One region of the Abyssisolibacter fermentans genome, then DNA from elsewhere that is predicted to be linked to it. Evidence: riboswitches for the same ligand, from Rfam matches in the RefSeq annotation. Region 1 holds a riboswitch; each other region holds the start of a gene.

Evidence for each region. Region 1 has a riboswitch for cobalamin ahead of cobT (nicotinate-nucleotide--dimethylbenzimidazole phosphoribosyltransferase). Riboswitches for the same ligand answer to the same signal wherever they lie in the genome.
Region 2: linked by a shared signal. The riboswitch ahead of AYC61_RS16885 (YitT family protein) and the one ahead of cobT (nicotinate-nucleotide--dimethylbenzimidazole phosphoribosyltransferase) in region 1 are both predicted to bind cobalamin.
Region 3: linked by a shared signal. The riboswitch ahead of AYC61_RS06400 (cobyric acid synthase) and the one ahead of cobT (nicotinate-nucleotide--dimethylbenzimidazole phosphoribosyltransferase) in region 1 are both predicted to bind cobalamin.
Region 4: linked by a shared signal. The riboswitch ahead of AYC61_RS19420 (sirohydrochlorin cobaltochelatase) and the one ahead of cobT (nicotinate-nucleotide--dimethylbenzimidazole phosphoribosyltransferase) in region 1 are both predicted to bind cobalamin.

The regions. Positions count from the first base shown of each region.
Region 1 is NZ_LOHE01000068.1:109,025-112,232, forward strand. Features, by position in the region: gene AYC61_RS12455 (thioredoxin family protein) at 1-254, shown strand, start outside; gene AYC61_RS12460 (serine hydroxymethyltransferase) at 360-1,589, shown strand; cobalamin riboswitch at 1,673-1,848, shown strand; gene cobT (nicotinate-nucleotide--dimethylbenzimidazole phosphoribosyltransferase) at 1,948-2,997, shown strand.
Region 2 is NZ_LOHE01000085.1:35,604-38,811, reverse strand. Features, by position in the region: gene AYC61_RS16890 (TolC family protein) at 1-1,215, shown strand, start outside; cobalamin riboswitch at 1,381-1,581, shown strand; gene AYC61_RS16885 (YitT family protein) at 1,767-2,636, shown strand; gene AYC61_RS16880 (hypothetical protein) at 2,690-3,130, opposite strand.
Region 3 is NZ_LOHE01000040.1:20,136-23,343, forward strand. Features, by position in the region: gene cbiB (adenosylcobinamide-phosphate synthase CbiB) at 1-40, opposite strand, end outside; gene AYC61_RS06400 (cobyric acid synthase) at 42-1,532, opposite strand; cobalamin riboswitch at 1,695-1,881, opposite strand; gene AYC61_RS06405 (hypothetical protein) at 2,083-2,688, opposite strand; gene AYC61_RS06410 (D-alanyl-D-alanine carboxypeptidase family protein) at 2,935-3,208, opposite strand, start outside.
Region 4 is NZ_LOHE01000108.1:1,143-4,350, reverse strand. Features, by position in the region: gene AYC61_RS19425 (NAD(P)/FAD-dependent oxidoreductase) at 1-1,350, opposite strand, end outside; cobalamin riboswitch at 1,587-1,771, shown strand; gene AYC61_RS19420 (sirohydrochlorin cobaltochelatase) at 1,948-2,865, shown strand; gene AYC61_RS19415 (type II CAAX endopeptidase family protein) at 2,968-3,208, opposite strand, start outside.

The DNA.
Region 1 (3,208 bases):
TATGTTTTTTTTCTTCTAATTATAAACCTAGTTTAGAAACAATTGTTGAATTATCAAAGATAGTAGATGAACAGAAAGATTTTGACTTATATAAAGTCGATTTTATTAAAAATAAAGATTTAGTAAAGAATTTTGAAATTATTACTGTACCAACAGTTATTTTTTTCAATAATGGATGTGAGATATATCGTACTTCAGGGACTTTGAATACAAAACAACTTAGGAATATTATTAAATATGTTAAACTTTGTTAACAAAAGGCATAATTTCAATAATAATGAATCATAAAATGTTATAATTTATATTGGATGAATACTACTAAAAATAAGAACAAAACAAATGTTAAGGAGGAACTGCTTATGAATTTTAAGAGAGTAGCTAATTATGACCCAGATATTATGAATGCTTTAACTGACGAGATAAATCGTCAAAAAAATGGTTTGGAATTAATTGCGTCTGAAAATCTTGTATCAGAAACTGTTATGGAAGTTATGGGTAGTCATTTTACTAATAAGTATGCAGAAGGTTATCCAAATAAAAGGTATTATGGCGGTTGTGAATTTGTTGATAAAGTTGAAACTATTGCAATTAATAGATTAAAAGAGTTATTTGGGGCAGAACATGCTAATGTTCAACCTCATTCGGGTTCAAATGCAAATTTCGGAGTATATTTTTCAATCTTAAAGCCTGGAGATAAAGTCTTAGGTATGAATCTTAGTCATGGTGGGCATTTAACACATGGTAGTCCTGTAAATATGTCGGGTGCGTTTTTTGATTTTGTTGCTTATGGAGTAGATAAAGAGACAGAGAGATTAAATTATGATCAAATAAGAGATTTAGCAAAGAAAGAAAGACCAAAGCTTATAGTTGCTGGTACTAGTGCGTATCCAAGAATAATAGATTTCAAAAAATTTAAAGAGATAGCTGATGAAGTAGGAGCATATCTAATGGTAGATATGGCTCATATAGCAGGTTTAGTAGCTGCTGGATTACATCCAAGTCCAGTTCCATATGCTGATTTTGTTACAACTACAACTCACAAAACATTAAGAGGTCCTAGAGGTGGAGCAATATTATGTAAAGAGAAATATGCAAAACAAATTAACAAAGCAATATTCCCTGGTATTCAAGGTGGACCGTTAATGCATGTTATAGCAGCAAAAGCAATAAGCTTCAAAGAAGCTTTACAACCTGATTTTGTAGAGTATCAAAAGCAAGTTGTAAAAAATGCTGAAGTTCTAGGTAAAGAATTAATTAACAGAGGATATAAATTAGTTACTAATGGAACTGACAATCATCTAATATTAATAGACTTAAGAAATAAAAACTTAACAGGTAAAGAAGCTGAGAAGAAATTAGAAGCTGTAAAAGTTACAACAAACAAAAATACTATACCTTTTGATCCACAAAGTCCTTTTGTAACAAGTGGTCTTAGAATAGGTACTCCAGCTGTCACTACTAGAGGACTTAAAGAAGATGACATGGTAGAAGTTGCTCAAATCATAGATGACACATTAATGGATAAAAAAGATATTAAACTAATAGAAAAGCAAGTATTAGATATATGTAATAGAAATTCTATATATTAGTTGCAGTGCGGACATAATTGTTGTATACTTAAAATTAATAAAAATAAAAATTATCCCTGATTATTCGCATAACTTTGAATAATCTGGGATTAGTTATGTAGGTGCCTTAATAATAAGGAGAATAGGGAATGAAGTGAAAATCTTCAACGGTCCCACCACTGTAAGGCGGAGCAATGTAAAATATATCACTGGATATTCTGGGAAGATTTACAGAGCTGTGAAACCGAGTCAGGAGACCTGCCTATAGTAACTTTATATTTGTGAATAATGGCAAAGTTCATGGTTTATTTGATGTGTTCAAATGAGTCATGAACTTTTTTTCTCCTAAAAAACCTACATGAAAAAAGGAGGAATTATCATGAAAATATTAGAAGAAACATTAAAAAAAATCAAACCATTAGATAATAAAGCTATGGAAGAAGCAAGAATAAGAGTAGATAACTTAATAAAGCCAAAAGGAAGTATGGGAAAACTAGAAGACATTGCAATACAATTATCTGGTATAACAGGTCAATTACATCCTAAGGTTGACAATAAATCTATTATAATTATGTCAGCAGATCATGGAGTTTGTGAAGAAGGAATAGCTTCCTGTGACCAATGTGTAACAGTTATGCAAACAAATAATTTTACCAAAGGTTTAACGGGAGTAGGAGCGTTGGGTAAATATGCTGAGGCTGAATTAGTAGTTGTTGATATTGGAATTAAACAGGATATGGATAATCCAAAGGTTATTAATAGGAAAATTAGAAAGGGAACTAGTAATTTAAAAAAAGGACCTGCCATGAGCAGAGATGAAGCAATAAAATCTTTAGAAATAGGTATAGAAATGGCTATTAATGAAATTAATAAGGGAAAGAACATTCTTGGCACAGGCGAAATGGGAATAGGTAATACCACACCTAGTACTGCAATATTATGTGTTATAGGAGGATATAGTCCTGAAGAAGTTACAGGAGTTGGAGCAAATTTACCGAAAGAAAAGTTGGCTAATAAAATGGAAGTAATAAAAACTGCTATAGAGGTTAACAAGCCAGATCCTAAGGATGCAATAGATGTATTAGCAAAAGTTGGCGGTTTTGAAATAGGTGGCATGGCAGGTGTAATGCTAGCAGGAGCGGCTAATAGTATACCAGTAGTTGTAGATGGATTTATTTCAACAGCAGCAGCTATAATTGCATGTACTTTAGAGCCTAATGTAAAAGGTTACTTAATACCTTCTCATAAATCTAATGAAAAGGGTGCGAAGCTTGCATCAGAGCTTTTAGATTTCAAACCTATGTTAGATATGGATATGCGATTAGGAGAAGGAAGCGGAGCAGCACTAGCCTTTGGAATAATAGAAGCAACTACATATATGAATAAAGAAATGATTACTTTTGATGAGGCAGGCATAAATCCAGCTTAGAGTTTTATTTGTGATGAACTAGTTTTAGTGGTATTGGTTAAGTATTTATAGACTTATGATGGAGATATTAACTAAAATTCAATATAAATTTAGTAGAAATAATTAAGCCTGATTATTCAAAGTTATATGAATAATCAGGTTTTTAATTATTGCTTTACATATAAATATTATATATTACATATGGAATTGACTGTTTTAATTAATAATGTTA
Region 2 (3,208 bases), on a different contig from region 1:
GGTAAAAAGGAAGCTGAAGGAATAAAAAAGAATCTGGATGGTCTTAATCAAGCTTTGCAAAGCTCAGATGATCCTACTAAAACATTAGAAGATATAAAAAATACTATTGACGAAGATACCTATAGACTACTTAAAAGTAAAGGTAACGATAAAACTGCTATAAACCAAGCCATTGAAGGAATGAAAAAAGAAATAGACAATCAAAGCCAACAAGCATTAGATCGATTACAAGCTGGAAAGCAAGAACTTGATGATGCAAACAAAGAAGCCAACAGCGTTCTATCAATGAACCTAGGAATAACCACGAATGTAAAACTAGGCATCAAATCAACTACTGAGTTAATGGATGTCATTGCAGATATTACCTATGACATAACTAAAGCAGGATATGAAATCAGTAAAAAACAAATAGCAATGCTTGTTGAAAAAAACTATTATGAAGTTTTAAAAATGAAAAAAATAGCTAACGTAAAACAAAAATCCTTAGATAGAGCAAACGGTCAATTTGAAATTATAAAAAATGCTTATGATGAAGGTTTAAGGGCTAAAGATGATTTATTACTAGCAAAATCACAAGTAGAACTTATGAAAGCAGATTTAGAAAAAGCTATATCGGATGAAAAAAATGCTAAAATTGATTTAAAAAACACCTTAAATATCCCATTAGATGCCAACATAACTATAGCCGAAGTAAATTTGTCCGCTGAAAATATACCTTCTTTAGAAGATGGAATTAAGCAGGGATTAGAAAAAAGACTTGAAATTCAACAGGCAATGGGACAATATATAATTGACAGCCTGAATCATGAATTAACTGCTAGAACATATCCTGATATAACAAATCAATACAAAGAAGCTTTATATAAAAAAGAATATTCAAATATAAACCTTGAAATTCAGAAAAAAGAGGTAGAAGCTGATATAAGAAAGTCTTATGAAACAATGGTAGCGACAGGCAAAATGTATGAACATGTGAGAAATAGCGTTGAGCAAATGCAGGCAAATCTACAAATAGCAACTTATAGATATAATGAAGGTATAGGCTATGGTAGTTCAAGCCTTAAATCAATAAATTCCGAGGAATTAGGAGGCACTATAATGGAAGTCCTATCAGCCAGCGAGAAATTAGCTGAAGTTGAAGAAAAAGTTGTTGAAATAGAACATGCTAAAAATCTCAGCATAACTAAATACCTTAATTCCATTGGACAATATTAGTAAAAATAGATTAAATATAACTCAAAACCTCTTGCAAATATATCATAATCCTTGCAAGGGGTTTTTATTTTAAAAGGAATAAAAGATATTCTGATTAATTTCTTGACGTTATATTTCTTTTAATATATACTTTGAGAGAACGATTTCTTAATTAGTAATTCTTACAATTTCATAGGTATTATTGGTGTAAAAATAAAATTATATAATTTTATTATTTACTTAATAGGGAAGTTTGGTTTAATTCCAACACGGTCCCGCCACTGTAATGGATAGTGTCTTGTTGCAACCACTGTACTAAAATGTATGGGAAGGTATAAGATACGTTGATTCCTAAGTCAGGAGACCTGCCAATAATAAGGGCACTAATTATTACTCACGAGGATGAGCAAGTGTTAAATTTCAGTAGAATAGTTTTTCAACTTTGTTTTAGTCACCCCTTTTCTAAATGAAAGGTTTATAGTTGTGAGTAAACTAGCCATTTTTGTGCTAGTTTTTTGTGTTCTGTATATTTCCAGTAGATCTAATAGTAGATGTTCAAAAAATAATAAGTGATGGTGAAAAAGATGGAGAAAAAAGTTTATAAATTTTTATTAATTAATTTAGGAATAACAATAATGGCAGTAGGACTATACTATTTCTTGATACCTGCAAATTTAGCTGTTGGTGGAATAACAGGACTTGCAATGGTTATAAATCATTTATTTCCATATATTCATATTGACATTATTATGTTTATCTCAAATATTATACTATTCACACTTGCGTTTTTAATTATTGGTAAAGATTTTGGTGGTTACACTATTTATTGTAGTTTTTTACTAACGGGTATGATATCATTTTTAGGAAAAATATCACCTCTTACAAAACCACTTGTAGATGATATCTTACTGAATCTAATTTTTGGTATATTAATTCAAGGCATTGGAATGGGGATTGTGTTTTTTCAAAATGCATCTACTGGTGGTACAGATATTGTTGCAAAGATTATAAATAAATTTACAAATATTGAAATTGGCAAGGCGTTGTTACTATCTGATTTCTTAATAACTCTTTCAGCAGGCTTAGTTTTTGGTATAAAATTAGGATTATACGCTTTATTAGGCATTATAACTAATGCTCTATTAATAGATAAGTTTATTGCCCAATTAAAAGCAAAAATAAATGTTGTTGTTGTAAGTAATGAAAATAGTAAAATAAATGACTTTATTATTAATGAACTTGAAAGAGGTACTACTCTTTATAAAGCGGTTGGAGGCTTTTCAAACAATAATAAAAACATCATTAATGTTGTATTAAATAGAAGAGAATACATACAATTGAAAAATTATATAAAATCAGTTGATCAACATGCTTTTGTATCTGTACATTATGTTCATGAAGTTTTAGGTGAAGGCTTTGATTTAGCGTTAAAAAATCTATAATATAAAAAATGGGCGTCTCAAAATAATCTTAGACATCCATTTTTTTATCTGCTTCACTCAAACATTTTTTCAATATATTTAGTATCAAAATCTTTATCTAATCTATAAGTTTTACTATATCGTTTTTTATTAAGTTCTTCATTAAATATGATTTGAATATACATATCACCAAGTATTTCAACTGAAATTTCAAGTTGATTGCTTTTAGAGAAAAAAATCATATATGTTTTACCACTGTACTTTAAGTAATCTTTATACCATACTCTTTTATATTTGCGAGTAAACAGAAAATTATATAACTCATCTATCTTAGCTTTATCGTTTATAGTTATTGCACTATTACAAAACGCACCATTTTTATCTAATACCATTTGATTTATTACTATTCTATCAAATTTAATATCAGACGCTTTATCAGTCATTCTCTGAGGTATTTGATAATAAGCTATTGTCATTACGATTATTAAAAATACAATTAGAAATATTTTTTTCATTGTTTCCATTCTATTATACCAAAATATACGTATTACACCCCTTTTTCATATTTTTCTATTCCTTGTTCATTATAACAT
Region 3 (3,208 bases), on a different contig from region 1:
CTAAAAATATGGCTATCAAAAAAACAATTAATTTTTCCATATTATAACCCCATGATTTCCTTAACCTTAGCAATATCTAAGTTTTCCCTGATTAAATCAGCTAGTTTATCATATTCTCTATTTTTATAATCATTATAGCTGATATCATTTTCTTTTAGCTCTAGCCCCTTCTTCTCCATTAGATGCTTTATAATGGCTTTTCTAAACTCATCATTTTCAAAAATACCATGTAGGTATGTTCCAACAACATTACCTTTTTTATTAACAGCACCGTCATTTCTGCCATCTTCTAGTGTTATAAATGGCTTAGTATCTGAGGATAAAGTTGTTTGACCCATGTGTATTTCATATCCACATACATTAGTATCTTTGATATCCTTACACATCTCTAGTTCTTCATTAATAATGCCTGATATCTGTTTAGTTTCTTTAGTTGCAGTTATTATTGTATTTGTATTTAATAATCCAAGACCATTAATTTTATTTGTATTAGATTCAATACTATCTGGATCAGTTATCGTTTGTCCTAATATTTGATAACCGCCGCAAATCCCTATAACAGGTATACCTTTTCTATGTAATTTGTATATAATCCTATCGAATCCAGTGTCATATAAATATCTCATATCTTTTATGGTATTCTTGCTGCCAGGTATTATCAATAAATCTATATTTTCAAAATCATCAGAGTTCAATATATATTTTACATTTATGCCGTGCTCTAATTCCAAAGGCGTAAAATCACTAAAATTTGATATATAAGGGAGCTTTATTACTCCTATATTTATATCTCCTTTCCCTTTGTCTCTAAATCTTTCTGTAACACTATCTTCATCATCAATGTTTAAATCTATATAAGGTATTACTCCTAAGCAAGGTTTATTTATCTTTTCCTCCAGCATTCTAACTCCAGGCATCAAGATGTCAACATTTCCTCTGAATTTATTGATTACAAAACCTTTAACTCTTTCCTGTTCTTCTTTACTTAAAAGCATTAATGTTCCATAAATTGATGCGAACACTCCTCCTCTGTCTATATCTCCTATTAATAAAACAGGAGCATCAACCATCTCTGCCATTCCCATATTAACAATGTCATTGTCTCTTAAATTGATTTCTGCTGGACTACCCGCACCCTCTATTACTATTAAGTCAAATTTTTCATCTAAATTGTTATATGCATCTAATACACATTTTTTTAGTTCTGGCTTCTTTTTATAATAATCAAAGGCTTTCACATTTCCATGTACTTCCCCATTTATTATAACTTGACTTCCTACATCACTTGTAGGTTTTAGTAAAATAGGATTCATATCAACAGTAGGCTCTATACCTGCTGCTTCTGCCTGTACTACTTGAGCTCTTCCCATTTCTTTTCCGTCCTTAGTCACAAATGAATTTAAAGCCATATTTTGAGATTTAAATGGTGCAGTTTTATAACCATCTTGTACTAAAACTCTACACAAACCTGCTGTCAAAATACTCTTTCCAACTGAAGAACCTGTACCTTGAAACATAATATTTTTAGCCATTATATCCACTCCAATTTAATATATTGTCTAGTCATGTTTTAATAATAAACGATATTCTATACACTTGTTTTCTTTATGAAAAAATCTGGATTTTCTGCTTTAAAAAAACACATAAAGCTAATATGTGTTATAAAAATCAACACACTTCCCACCGAAGTAGTTGTAGCTTTAATATTAAAGGCAGGTTTCCTGGCTTATAGATCATCTTACTTTCTTACCTTCCCAACAAGGCTGTTAGTGGTGTAAAGATTTCATCCCTATTTACAGTAGCGGGGGCTGCAGAGGCTTTCAACCTCTTTCCCTCTTAGCTTAATAATAAGTAATAAGCACCTTTAATTTTATTTAGTTTTACTGATTGTATACAATATCTATTAACTATTATATCATTTTATTTCTCAATCTCAATAGATTTTTGATTTGCGCACTGTTGTCTATTTATATGTTAAGGTAATAATTAAGAATTTTAACATACTAACACTACATTTATTAGAACAAGAGAAAATACTAAAATGTATTTTACTAAAGTATTTTCTAGTATTTCTCATATGTTTTATAGTTGTTTATATATTTTTAATACATTGTTGTTTAGAAAATAATCATGCATACCTTTTATCCATGTATAGTCATAATTTTTTTCTTTGTACATATTACTTAGTTTTGATATTTTAGTATCTATATCATAAAAATTTATTAAATTACTAATATTATAGACTATTACATTTTTATCTTCATAAACTATATAATCTATAAGCTGTTTATTCTTATAGTATTTATCTTCAATTTTTATAAAATGATTTTTTTCTGAAATTTCTTTTTTATAAAAACCTTGAAGATACAAAACAGGAAAAAATGTCGTATCAATACCATTATCCGTATAGTTAATTCCAATAGTTGTCATATTTTTAATAGTATAAGGTGGATCAATTGTTACAAAATCTATTTTTTCAGTTAAGTGATATTTTGAAAATGTGGGGACATACGAAAAATTCGGATCAACAAATTCTTTATCAACATTCATATTTATTTGTAAATTAAGTTGCTCTACATTGTATCCATCAACAACTATTTTTTCTGGCTCTTCTCTATTAAATATTATAGCTATACTTATTACTAGCATTAAAGTTATGAGTAATCCCATTTTAACTTTTTTATTCATTTTTCCTCCTAATTTAAATTGATTTAACATTCTTATATTAATTTACAACTTATATTATATCATTATTTTGTAATATTGTAATTTTTTTCTTTATTTTTACATTAAAAAAAGGTCTATTCAAAACCTTTTTTTCTATATTATTTATTGGTATATATACAGTTTGTTATGTACTTACAAAATATAAATTTAACCTTGATTATTCATATAACTTTGAATAGTGTGCCGTATAATTTTGAATTACTGGGTTTAATTAAACAATCCATATTTTAATAATTTTTGTGCATCTGAAAATACATCATCTTCTGTGCTTCCTAGTATTACAGCTAGTACATTTTTGTCTCCTTCTTTCGCAGTTGCTATTAAACAATAACCCGATTCATCTGTATGTCCAGTTTTAAAGCCTGTAGCTTCTTTCATGTACCACTTACTATCTTCTTGAATCAACATATTTGTATTAATCCAGTCTCTAAATTTAGCATCACGTTTATTAAATTGTTTCCAATCTTTTATTACAAGTTTA
Region 4 (3,208 bases), on a different contig from region 1:
TAATATCTCCATAACTCTAGGACCACAGAATCCGCCTTGACATCTTCCCATACCTGGTCTTGCTCTTCTCTTAACTCCATCAACAGTTCTAGCTCCAACTTTTCTTTGGATTATATCTACTATTTCTCCTTCTGTGATATTTTCACATCTGCATATTATTCTTCCATATCTTGAATCCTTCTTTATTACCTCAGCCTTTTGTTCATCAGTAAGCTCCATAAATCTTATCACTGGTCTTCTAACAGGATTAAAGTTTTTATTCTCTTTAATATCACCAGTAATATCAAATAATAATTTTACAACATAATCTGCAATAGCAGGAGATGCAGATAATCCAGGTGATTTAATTCCTGCAACATTTATAAATCCTTTTGCATCTTTAGCCTCAGCAATTATGAAATCTCCACCCGTTGGTTCAGCTCTTAACCCTGCAAAAGATGTTATTACTTGATTAAACGGAATGTTATCACATGATTTAGCAGCATATTCTCTTACAAGATTCATTCTATCAGATGTAGTACTTATATCTTCTTTATCATCAATATCCTGTGAATCAGGACCTACTAACAAATTACCATGAACAGTAGGTGTTATCAGTACACCCTTGCCTAATTTAGTAGGGCATTGGAATATTACAGAGTTAAACAGATTTCCTGCACTCTTATCCAATAAATAATATTGACCTTTTCTCGGAGTAATCTTAAATTCTGGCTCTGCTACCATAGCATTTATTTTATCCGCATATACACCAGCACAGTTTATAACATATTTTGCATCTATTTCACCATCATTAGTAGTGATTTTATAACCATCAGTTGTTTTATTGATGTTTTTCACCTCATTGTTCAATCTTATTTCAACACCATTTTCAACTGCATTCTCAGCTAAAGCAACAGCAAGCTCCCACGGTCCAACTATACCCGCAGTAGGCGCTTGTAAAGCTCCAACAACATTTTCACTAATGTTTGGTTCTAAAGCTCTAGCTTCATCACCATTTAATATTTTTAAATCTGGTATATTTAACTTCAATCCATTTTTATATAATTTATCTAAGGTTTTCATATCTTCATCATCAAATCCTAAAACTAAAGAACCTATTCTTTTAAAAGGTACATCCAGTTCACTACAAACTTTGTCAAACATAGAGTTTCCTAAAGCATTAAGTTTTCCTTTTAAGCTATCATAATCTGCATCATAACCCGCATGAACAATAGCACTATTTGCCTTAGTAGTTCCATTTGCAACATCATTATCTTTTTCAACTATTACAATTTTCAAATCATATCGAGATAATTCTCTTGCAATAAAAGTTCCTATTACACCTGCTCCAATCACAGCAACATCATACATATAAAACCCCTCCACTTATGGTATTAAGAATATTTATATAAGCAAAAAAGCCGTCACAAATATTCCCCATAGTTAATGGAAAAATTTGAAACGGCTCTCCTATTCTCTTAGCCAATATTCTATTGTTAATTTCAGTATAGCACATTAAACTATTATTGTAAATAAAATTATATTGATAAATTATTAACTTACTCGTAGACATTACTCTTATTTGATGTTATACTATTAACGAACAGAACACAAATATTTCAAAAGGCTCACATAATAAATGTGATTAAAAGGGAAGTCAAGTGAAATTCTTGCACAGCCCCCGCTGCCGTAATTACTTGTTTGATATCAAAATGCCACTGAATTATTTTGGGAAGGCGATATTCAAGCTATAAGTAAGAGTCGGAAGACCTACCTTTATGAAAATATACAATCATACTTCGGTGGGAAGTATAGTATAGCATTTTAGTCTAAACTAACTATGTCTATAATACCGCCTTTATGGCGGTTTTTTTATGTTGTTCCCTACGAAGTAACCCCTACCATTTATATTAGGGCAAATAAATAATTTTTGCCCTAATAAATATTAATATAAGAGGAGTGTTACACATGAAAAAGTTATTATTATTATTATTAGTTTCAGTTTTATCTTTTAGTTTACTAGCAGGTTGTTCTAATTCTAAAACAACAGGAACAGAGCAAAATAATGAAAAAGAGGTTTCTAAATGTGACCCAAACAAAAAAGCAGTACTTGTAGTCAGCTTTGGTACAAGCCACAATGAAACACGCAAATTAACAATAGAAGCAACAGAAGCAAAAATAGCAAAAGCATTTCCTGATTATGATTTCAAAAAAGCATTTACATCTCAGTTTATAATTAACAAACTGAAAAAAAGAGATGGTTTAGAAATAGATAATGTAAAGCAAGCACTAGAAAAACTTGTAAGTGAAGGCTATGGTGAAGTACTCATTCAATCACTACATGTAATGAATGGAGCTGAATACCACGACACCCTTGAATTAGTTAACAATTATAAAGATAAATTCGAAAAAATAACATTTGGTAATCCCTTGTTAACAAGTCCTGAAGATTACATGAATTTAGTTGATGTACTTTCAAAAGAAATCCCAACACTTAAAGAAGATGAAGCATTATTCTTCATGGGACATGGTACACATCATTTTTCAAATTCAGCATATGCGTGCTTAGATTACACATTCAAATATAAAGGCTATGATAATATTTATATCGGAACTGTAGAAGGTTATCCATCATTAGATACACTATTAGATATTACAAAAGATAAGAATTACAAGAAAATTTACTTAATGCCACTAATGGTAGTAGCTGGTGATCATGCAAAGAATGACATGGCAGGAGACGAAGAAGATTCATGGAAAATGATTTTAGAAAGCAAAGGTTATAAAGTAGAACCAATAATAAAAGGTTTAGGTCAAATAGAAGGAGTTCAAGACTTATATATCCAGCACCTAAAAGATTCTTTAAATACTCAAGAAGCAGAATAAGATAATATTTTTAAAAAGGAAATTTCCACATTTATATATAAGTAAGCACTCATTAAAAACCTCACTAAAGCCTGAGTCTAATACTAACTCAGGCTTTTTCATTTAGACTCTAAGAAAATTAAGTTTCAAAAAAATAAATGTAATAAAAAAGGCTGATATATTAAATACCATATGAGTTAAGATACTATGCTCAACATCTTTTTTATATAATATGTAACTAAAAGCTAATCCTGCTGGTAATACTTGAACATATTTAATCCAGTTATTAGCTAAAGTTCCAGAATGCAAATACATCCATGTAATAGTTGGAATAAGAACAGCAAGCACTATTGATATTTTTCTT